2 regions of the Streptomyces sp. BPTC-684 genome follow, and region 1 is predicted to be linked to the other one. Evidence: riboswitches for the same ligand, from Rfam matches in the RefSeq annotation. Region 1 holds a riboswitch; the other holds the start of a gene.
The links. A riboswitch is a leader RNA that binds a small molecule or an ion and turns the genes downstream of it on or off. The one in region 1 is predicted to bind glycine.
Positions count from the first base shown of each region.

Region 2: linked by a shared signal. The riboswitch ahead of gcvT (glycine cleavage system aminomethyltransferase GcvT) and the one ahead of gcvP (aminomethyl-transferring glycine dehydrogenase) in region 1 are both predicted to bind glycine.

Region 1 is NZ_CP124863.1:5,656,303-5,660,711, reverse strand. It holds gene gcvP (aminomethyl-transferring glycine dehydrogenase) at 1-2,458, opposite strand, end outside; glycine riboswitch at 2,655-2,752, opposite strand; gene QIY60_RS25140 (PRC-barrel domain-containing protein) at 2,865-3,248, shown strand; gene QIY60_RS25135 (DNA polymerase IV) at 3,158-4,409, opposite strand, start outside.
Region 2 is NZ_CP124863.1:1,270,981-1,275,389, forward strand. It holds gene QIY60_RS05615 (enhanced serine sensitivity protein SseB) at 62-820, opposite strand; gene QIY60_RS05620 (AAA family ATPase) at 976-1,605, opposite strand; glycine riboswitch at 1,734-1,856, shown strand; gene gcvT (glycine cleavage system aminomethyltransferase GcvT) at 2,000-3,112, shown strand; gene gcvH (glycine cleavage system protein GcvH) at 3,182-3,559, shown strand; gene glyA (serine hydroxymethyltransferase) at 3,583-4,409, shown strand, end outside.

The sequences.
Region 1 (4,409 bases):
GGTCCACGATGCACTCGTGGGCGACCAGGCTGTTGGGGCCGGTGTAGAGCACCGGGTAGTGCGGCTCCAGGCGCTTGGCGATGTAGTTGGCCGCGAGCACCGCGACCTGCGTCGCGCGCTTGAGGCCCTCGCCACCCATCAGACGCACGTACGCCCACGAGATCGGCAGGATGCCCGCCGAGCCCCACGGGGCGGCCGAGATCGGGCCGACGCCCGTCTCCGGACCGGCCGACGGCTGGAGCGGGTGGTTCGGCAGGTACGGCGCGAGGTGCGCGCGCACACCGACCGGGCCGACGCCGGGGCCGCCGCCGCCGTGCGGGATGCAGAACGTCTTGTGCAGGTTGAGGTGCGAGACGTCGCCGCCGAACTTGCCCGGCTTGGCCAGGCCCACCAGGGCGTTGAGGTTGGCGCCGTCGACGTAGACCTGGCCGCCCGCGTCGTGCACCTCGCCGCAGATGTCCGCGACGTGCTCCTCGAACACACCGTGCGTGGACGGGTAGGTGATCATCAGCACCGAGAGCTCGTCGCGGTACTGCTCGATCTTGGCGCGCAGGTCGGCGATGTCGACCTCGCCGTCGTCGGCGGTCTTCACCACGACGACCTTCATGCCGGCCATCACTGCGCTGGCGGCGTTGGTGCCGTGCGCGGAGGACGGGATGAGGCAGACCGTGCGCTGCTCGTCGCCGTTGGCCCGGTGGTAGGCGCGCACCGCGAGCAGACCCGCGAGCTCGCCCTGCGAACCGGCGTTGGGCTGGATCGACACCGCGTCGTACCCGGTGACCTCGGCGAGGCGCTCCTCCAGCTCGCGGATGAGCGTGAGGTAGCCCCCGGCCTGCTCGACCGGCGCGAAGGGGTGCATCTGGCCGAACTCGGGCCAGGTGACCGGCTCCATCTCGGTGGTCGCGTTCAGCTTCATGGTGCAGGAGCCGAGCGGGATCATGCCGCGGTCAAGCGCGTAGTCGCGGTCGGCGAGCTTGCGCAGGTAGCGCAGCATCGCGGTCTCGGAGCGGTGCTGGTGGAAGACCGGGTGGGTCAGCACGTCGTCGGTGCGCAGCAGCGCGCCCGGCAGCGTGTCCGCGGCCGCGGCGTCCAGCGCCTCGACGTCGCCCTCGGCGCCGAAGGCGGCCCAGACGGCGGCGAGGCGGTCGCGGTCGGTGGTCTCGTCGCAGGCGATCGAGACGGTGTCGGCGTCGACCAGGTGCAGGTTGACCCCGCCGTCACGGGCGGCGGCGACGGCCTCGGCGGCCTTGCCGGGGACCTTGACGGTCAGCGTGTCGAAGTACGCGCCGTGCACGACCTCCACACCGGCGGCGCGCAGCCCCTCGGCGAGGATCACCGCGTACCGGTGGGTGCGGCGGGCGATCTGCCGCAGGCCCTCCGGGCCGTGGTAGACCGCGTACATGCCCGCCATGACGGCGAGCAGGACCTGCGCCGTACAGATGTTGCTGGTGGCCTTCTCGCGGCGGATGTGCTGCTCACGGGTCTGCAGGGCCAGGCGGTACGCCCTGTTGCCGTCCGCGTCCACGGAGACGCCGACCAGGCGGCCGGGCAGGCTGCGGGCGAACTTCTCCTGGACCGCCATGTAGCCGGCGTGCGGGCCGCCGAAGCCCATCGGGACGCCGAAGCGCTGGGTGGTGCCCACCGCGATGTCCGCGCCGAGCTCGCCGGGTGAGGTCAGCAGGGTCAGGGCGAGCAGGTCGGCGGCGACGGTGACGATCGCGCCCAGCTCGTGGGCCTCGTCGATGACGGGCTTGAGGTCGCGGACCTGGCCGGAGGCGCCCGGGTACTGGAGCAGCACACCGAAGACACCGCGCTCGGCGACCTCGGCCGGGATGCCGTGGCTCAGGTCGGCGACGACGACCTCGACACCGGTCGGCTCGGCGCGCGTCTCTATGACGGCGACGGTCTGCGGCAGCGTGTCGGCGTCGACGAGGAAGACCCCGCCCTTGACCTTGCCGACGCGGCGGGAGAGCGCCAGCGCCTCGGCGGCGGCGGTGCCCTCGTCGAGCAGGGAGGCGCCGGAGGTCGGCAGCCCGGTGAGGTCGGCGACGACGGTCTGGAAGTTGAGGAGCGCCTCCAGGCGGCCCTGCGAGATCTCCGGCTGGTACGGCGTGTACGCCGTGTACCAGGCCGGGTTCTCCATGACGTTGCGCAGGATCACCGGCGGGGTGAACGTGCCGTAGTAGCCCAGGCCGATCATCGGGGCCAGGACCTTGTTGCGGTCGGCGAGGGAGCGCAGCTCGGCCAGGACCTCGGCCTCGGTGCGGGCGCCGGGCAGACCCAGCGCCTCGGCGCTCTTGATCACGTCCGGCACCGCAGCGGCGGTGAGCTCGTCGAGCGAGCCGTAGCCGACCTGCGCGAGCATCTTCGCCTGGGCCTCGGCGTCGGGCCCGATGTGACGCTGCTCGAAGGGGATGCCACGCTCGAGCTCGGTGAGCGGCATGCGGTTGGCGGTCATTACGGAGGCCTCCTGGTCAGCACGACCTGCGAGGGGCACCACGGCGCGGGTGCCCGGACGGCCTCCCCCTCTGTCATCTCAACCTGAGAGCTTCACCGGGGCGCGTGGGGGCGTCCCGGCTTTCACCGTCGGTGAGGAAAGGGTGCGCGCACAGGCACATGCCCGCACGCCCCCCTGTCCTGCTTTCCAGAGTGACCTCGTCCGCGCGGTACGTGGGCCTGAGAGATTCCGGGGAGGATTTGCTCCTTCGGCGCCTCCGGACTTCTCTCCGGAGGACTCTCCCGCGCGGGGTCAGCAGCCACCGCCAGGGTACCAGCGCGTTCCGGCCCTGATCCTTCGAGTGGCCGACGCCCGCGATGTGCACTTTCGTAGTGCTTACGAGCAGTTGCGACCAGTTGGAGGGACCGTGCAGACCGATATCGATCCGCGCAGCCTGATCGGCCGCAAGGCGTTCGACCGCAACGGCAACAAGATCGGCACGGTGGACGAGGTCTACCTCGACGACGCCACCGGAGTGCCCGAGTGGGCCGCCGTACGCACCGGCCTGTTCAGCCGGGACGCCTTCGTCCCGCTGGAGCCCAGCACCCTCGTCGACGAGGCGCTGCACATCCCCTACGACCGGGCGCTGATCAAGGACGCTCCCGACTTCGGCGTCGGCCGCCACCTCTCCCCCGAACAGGAGCTGCAGCTCTACCACCACTACGGTCTCGACATCGCCGCCCCCGATCCGCTGCCCGGCCCCGACCGGGACTTCGGACGGCTCGCGGGCGAGGAGGACGACGAGGCCTGACCCTCCGCGTCACCCGCCTCCGTCTCCCCGGGCCCGGCCACCAGCGGCAGCGGATCGGACGGCTCCAGGTCCGGGTCGTCCACCCGGAACGTCCGCACCCGGCCGGGCGCCGTCGACGTGGGCGTCTCGAACCGGACGGTGACCCGCCCCACCCCGCTGCCCTGCACCCAGCCGGGGCCGAACTCGCGGTGGCGCACGTCGTGCCCGGCCGGCCAGTGCCGCTCGGCCGGGTCGGCCGCCTCCGCCTGCTCGGGGGCGGCCGGCTCCGCCTCGTCCTCGGCGGCCGGCTCCTCGACCGCCTCCCGCTCACCGGCCGCCTGGGCGAAGAGGTCCTCCTGCGTGAAGTCCGCGAGGCCGCTGACGCCGACGCCGAGCAGGCGCACGCCGCCCGTCGTGTCCACGGAGTCGAGCAGACGCCCGGCCGCCTCGCGCACCACCGCGGGGTCGTCCGTGGGCCCCCTGAGCGTCTCCGACCGGGTCAGCGTCGAGAAGTCGTACCTGCGGACCTTGAGGACGATGGTGCGGCCCGAGTGGCCGGACGCGCGCAGGCGCTGCACACACCGGTCGGCGAGCCGCCCCACCTCGTTCATCACCCGCACCCGGTCGTGCAGATCCACGTCGAAGGTGTCCTCGACCGACACCGATTTGGTGTCCCGCTCGGCCACCACCGGCCGGTCGTCGAGCCCGAGCGCCATCCGGTGCAGCGACGCCCCGTGCGCCTTGCCCAGCAGCCGTACGAGCTCGTCCTCGCCCGCTTCGGCCAGATCCGCGACCGTGGTCATCCCGGCCCTGCGCAGATGCTCCCCGGTCGCGGGCCCCACGCCCGGCAGCGTCCTGACCGGCATCGGGGCGAGCAGATCCCGCTCGGTGCCCGGCTCTATGAGCCTGAGACCGTCGGGCTTGGCCTCCTCCGAGGCGATCTTCGCCAGCATCTTGGACCCGGCGAGCCCCACCGAGCCCGTCAGACCCGTCACCGCCCGGATGTCCGCACGCAGCCGCTGACCGGCCTCACGGGCCGACTGAGCGTCCCACGCGACTCCCCCGGCCTCCAGGTCCACGAACGCCTCGTCGAGGCTCAGCGGCTCCACCAGGGGCGACAGCCGCCCCAGCAACTCCATCACCTGCTCGCTGATCGAGCGGTAGAAGCCGAAGCGCGGCACC
Region 2 (4,409 bases), 4.4 Mb from region 1:
GGTGCACAGGCGTGCGGCCGTGGGGGTCTACGGATTATGAAACCAGCTTATGCGGGAGTAGCTAGGGGGTGGCCCGCGTGTAGAAGGGGCGCACTCGCTCGCGCATCCAGTCGCCCACCGGGTCCTGGGCCACGTCGAGCAGCACCAGGTTCACCGGCCAGCCGACCGGGACCCGGCCCAGCGCCCGGCCCAGGGCCTCCATGGGGGCGTTGCGCCCGGCCCCGTCCCAGGTGGAGAACTCCACGCCGATGAAGAGCGTCGGGGAGTCGCCCTCGATCGAGGCGAGCGCGCGGCGGGCGGTGCGCACCACGCCGGTGGCGTCGAACTCCTCGGCCGCGGCGGCCAGGAAGTCGACCGGGTCCTCCTGCCAGTCGGGCTCGAAGAGCCGCACCCGGGCGCCGGAGGCGGGCCCGTCGAGGGCGGTGCGCCCGGTGCGGCACAGCTCGGCCACGGCGGGCGGCGGCAGCGGTACGCCGACCGCGCCCTCCGGGTTCAGCGCGATGCCCAGCTGCGGGGGCAGGCCGCGGGCGAACTCGACGGCGGGGGCGACGGCGAACGACATGTGCGGGCCGACGCACTGGAGGAACTGCTGCTCGGAGCTGTAGACGGGGACGTAGGGGGAGCCGGCGATCTCCATCGTGGGGAGGTCGAGGTCGGCGCTGTCCCGGCTGCCGCCGTTGGGGAGGGGGATCCAGACCGGGTTCCGTCCCAGGACCTCTATCAGGCGGGGGCCCGCCGTGGGGTTGCCCAGGGCCGCCGCCAAGGCCTCTTCCAGCTCGTTGCCGGGCCAGCCGCCGCCGTGTGGTTGGAGCAGGTCCATCTGCCGTCCTTCGTCTGCGGGCCGATTGTGGCTGGTCGCGCAGTTCCCCGCGCCCCTAGCGGGTACGGCCGGTCGCGCCCGCGCGGCGGAGCCGCAAATGTCACAGCCCCGCGCCCCTAAAAGAGTGAGGGGTGCGGGTCCCGGCACCTGAAACCTTAGCGGCGGGCCGGGGTCTCCCCGAAAGCGATCCGGGCCAGCGTTTCCGCAGCCGTCCTGTCCAGCAGGACCGCCGATGCCACGCCCCTCGGCAGGCGGCCCTCCGCCACCGCGGCGATCAGGCGGGGCACCGCCCTGGAGTGGCGGGCGAAGGCGTACGCGGAGACCTTGCGGCCGCGGGCCAGCTGGCCCGCCAGGGCCGTCTCCGGGGTGACGTCGAGGAGCACCAGGTGCAGCGCGCGGCCTTCCCGCGCCGCGGCCTTCGCCAGCGACCAGCGCACCCACGCGTGGGTGCCGCAGTCGTGGACGGCCAGACCCCCGCCCGACCGCAGCGCCCGGTGCATCCGCAGGAAGTGGGCGACCCGTACTACCGGCCGGTACAGCGCGTACGGCACCCCGCCCATCCGGGCCTCCCAGGCACGGCGGGTGTCCTGCGAGTCGATGCCGGCGCCGGTGACGGCCCGGCGCAGCAGGGTCGTCTTGCCGCTGCCGGGCAGGCCGGAGACCACCACCACGTCCCCCTCGGCGAACCGGAGCGTGTGCGGTGAGCGACCGCCCCGGCCGCGCAGGTCCCGTACCACCGGAACCGGGGCGTCCGCGTGCGCCGCCTCCGTCGTGTGAACCGTCATCGGTGCTCCCCCTGCCGGGTCGTACGACCCTTTCCCCATGCGCGTAAAAGGATGGTAATGAGACTCGGGTATGTGATGCCCGCGGGAGGCGTGCAATGATGTGCCCGCCAAACTGCATACCGGCCGCTTGAATCCACGCGGGAGAGTCCCCGGCAGTTCCCCCAAGGCCCCAGAAGGCCGGGAGGATCGCGGGGCGCCGAAGGAGCAAGTCCCTCCCTTGAATCTCTCAGGCCCCGTACCGCGTGGATGAGGCAGATCTGAAAAGCGGGCCGCACGTCCTCGGACGGCGCGGTCCCACCCAAGGTGCAAGCCGGGTCTCCCGGCGAACCTCTCAGGTTCCGATGACAGATGGGGAGGATCGTCCTCGCCGTCATGCCCTGGGAGTCACACCCTCATGAGCAATCCCCGCCTCACCGCCCTTGACGCACTGCACCGTTCGCTGGGCGCGACCATGACCGACTTCGCCGGCTGGGACATGCCGCTGCGGTACGGCAGCGAGCGCGACGAGCACAACGCCGTCCGCACCAGGGCCGGTCTCTTCGACCTCTCCCACATGGGCGAGATCACCGTCACCGGCCCGCAGGCCGTGCAGGCGCTGGACTACGCGCTGGTCGGCAACATGAGCACCATCGGCGTGGGCCGCGCCCGCTACACGATGATCTGCCAGGAGGACGGCGGCATCGTCGACGACCTGATCGTCTACCGCCTCGGCGAGGACGAGTACATGGTCGTCGCCAACGCCGGCAACGCCCAGGTCGTCCTCGACGCGATCACCGAGCGCGCGGCCGCCTTCGACGCCGAGGTCCGTGACGACCGCGACGCGTACGCGCTGCTCGCCGTCCAGGGCCCCGAGTCCCCCGGCATCCTGAAGTCGCTCACCGACGCCGACCTGGACGGCCTGAAGTACTACGCGGGCCTGCCCGGCACCGTGGCCGGCGTCCCGGCGCTGATCGCCCGTACGGGCTACACCGGCGAGGACGGCTTCGAGCTCTTCGTGGCCCCGGCCGACGCCGAGCGGCTGTGGCTGGCGCTCACCGACGCGGGCAAGGACGCGGGCCTGGTGCCGTGCGGTCTGTCCTGCCGCGACACGCTGCGCCTGGAGGCGGGCATGCCGCTGTACGGGCACGAGCTGACCACCGCGCTCACCCCGTTCGACGCGGGGCTCGGCCGGGTCGTGAAGTTCGAGAAGGAGGGCGACTTCGTGGGCCGCAAGGCCCTGGAGGCCGCCGCCGAGCGCGCCGCCGCCCAGGCCCCGCGCAAGCTGGTCGGCCTGATCGCCGAGGGCCGCCGGGTGCCGCGCGCCGGATTCTCCGTGGTCGCTGGCGGCGAGGCCGTCGGCGAGGTCACCTCGGGCGCCCCGTCGCCGACCCTGGGCAAGCCGATCGCCATCGCGTACGTGGACGCCGCGCACGCCGAACCGGGCACCTCCGGTGTCGGCGTCGACATTCGCGGTACGCATGAGCCGTACGAGGTTGTGGCGCTGCCGTTCTACAAGCGCCAGAAGTGACCCCTCGCACACGCACCGCATGACTTTCTTGTTCACCACCACTCCCCCTCGTACAGGAGAATTCAGGTCATGAGCAACCCCCAGCAGCTGCGTTACAGCAAGGAGCACGAGTGGCTGTCGGCCACCGAGGACGGTGTGGCGACGGTCGGCATCACGGAGTTCGCGGCCAACGCGCTCGGTGACGTCGTCTACGCCGACCTGCCGTCGGTCGGCGACACGGTGACCGCGGGCGAGACCTGCGGCGAGCTGGAGTCGACCAAGTCGGTCAGCGACCTCTACGCCCCGGTGACGGGCGAGGTCGTCGAGGCCAACCAGGACGTCGTGGACGACCCGTCGCTGGTGAACTCCGCCCCGTTCGAGGGCGGCTGGCTGTTCAAGGTGCGCGTCGCGGAGGAGCCGGGCGACCTGCTCTCCGCCGACGAGTACACCGCCTTCTCCGCCGGCTGACCTACCACTCCAGGGAACTTCTGATGTCGCTTCTGAACCAGTCCCTCCATGAGCTGGACCCGGACGTCGCCGCCGCCGTCGACGCCGAGCTCGTCCGCCAGCAGTCCACCCTCGAGATGATCGCCTCGGAGAACTTCGCTCCGGTGGCGGTCATGGAGGCCCAGGGCACGGTCCTCACCAACAAGTACGCCGAGGGCTACCCGGGCCGCCGCTACTACGGCGGCTGCGAGCACGTGGACGTGACCGAGCAGATCGCGATCGACAGGGTCAAGGACCTGTTCGGTGCGGAGTACGCCAACGTCCAGCCGCACTCCGGCGCCTCCGCCAACCAGGCCGCCCTGTTCGCGATCGCCCAGCCCGGCGACACGATCCTCGGCCTGGACCTGGCGCACGGCGGCCACCTCACCCACGGCATGCGGCTGAACTTCTCCGGCAAGCAGTTCGACGTGGTCCCGTACCACGTCGACGACGCCGGTCTGGTCGACATGGCCGAGGTCGAGCGGCTGGCCAAGGAACACCGCCCCAAGGTGATCATCGCGGGCTGGTCCGCGTACCCGCGCCAGCTGGACTTCGCCGAGTTCCGCCGCATCGCGGACGAGGTCGGGGCCCTGCTGTGGGTCGACATGGCGCACTTCGCGGGCCTGGTCGCGGCCGGGCTGCACCCGAACCCGGTGCCCTTCGCGGACGTGGTCACCTCCACCACGCACAAGACGCTCGGCGGCCCGCGCGGCGGCATCATCCTGGCCCGGAACAAGGACTTCGCGAAGAAGCTGAACTCCGCGGTCTTCCCGGGCTTCCAGGGCGGCCCGCTGGAGCACGTGATCGCGGCCAAGGCGGTGTCCTTCAAGGT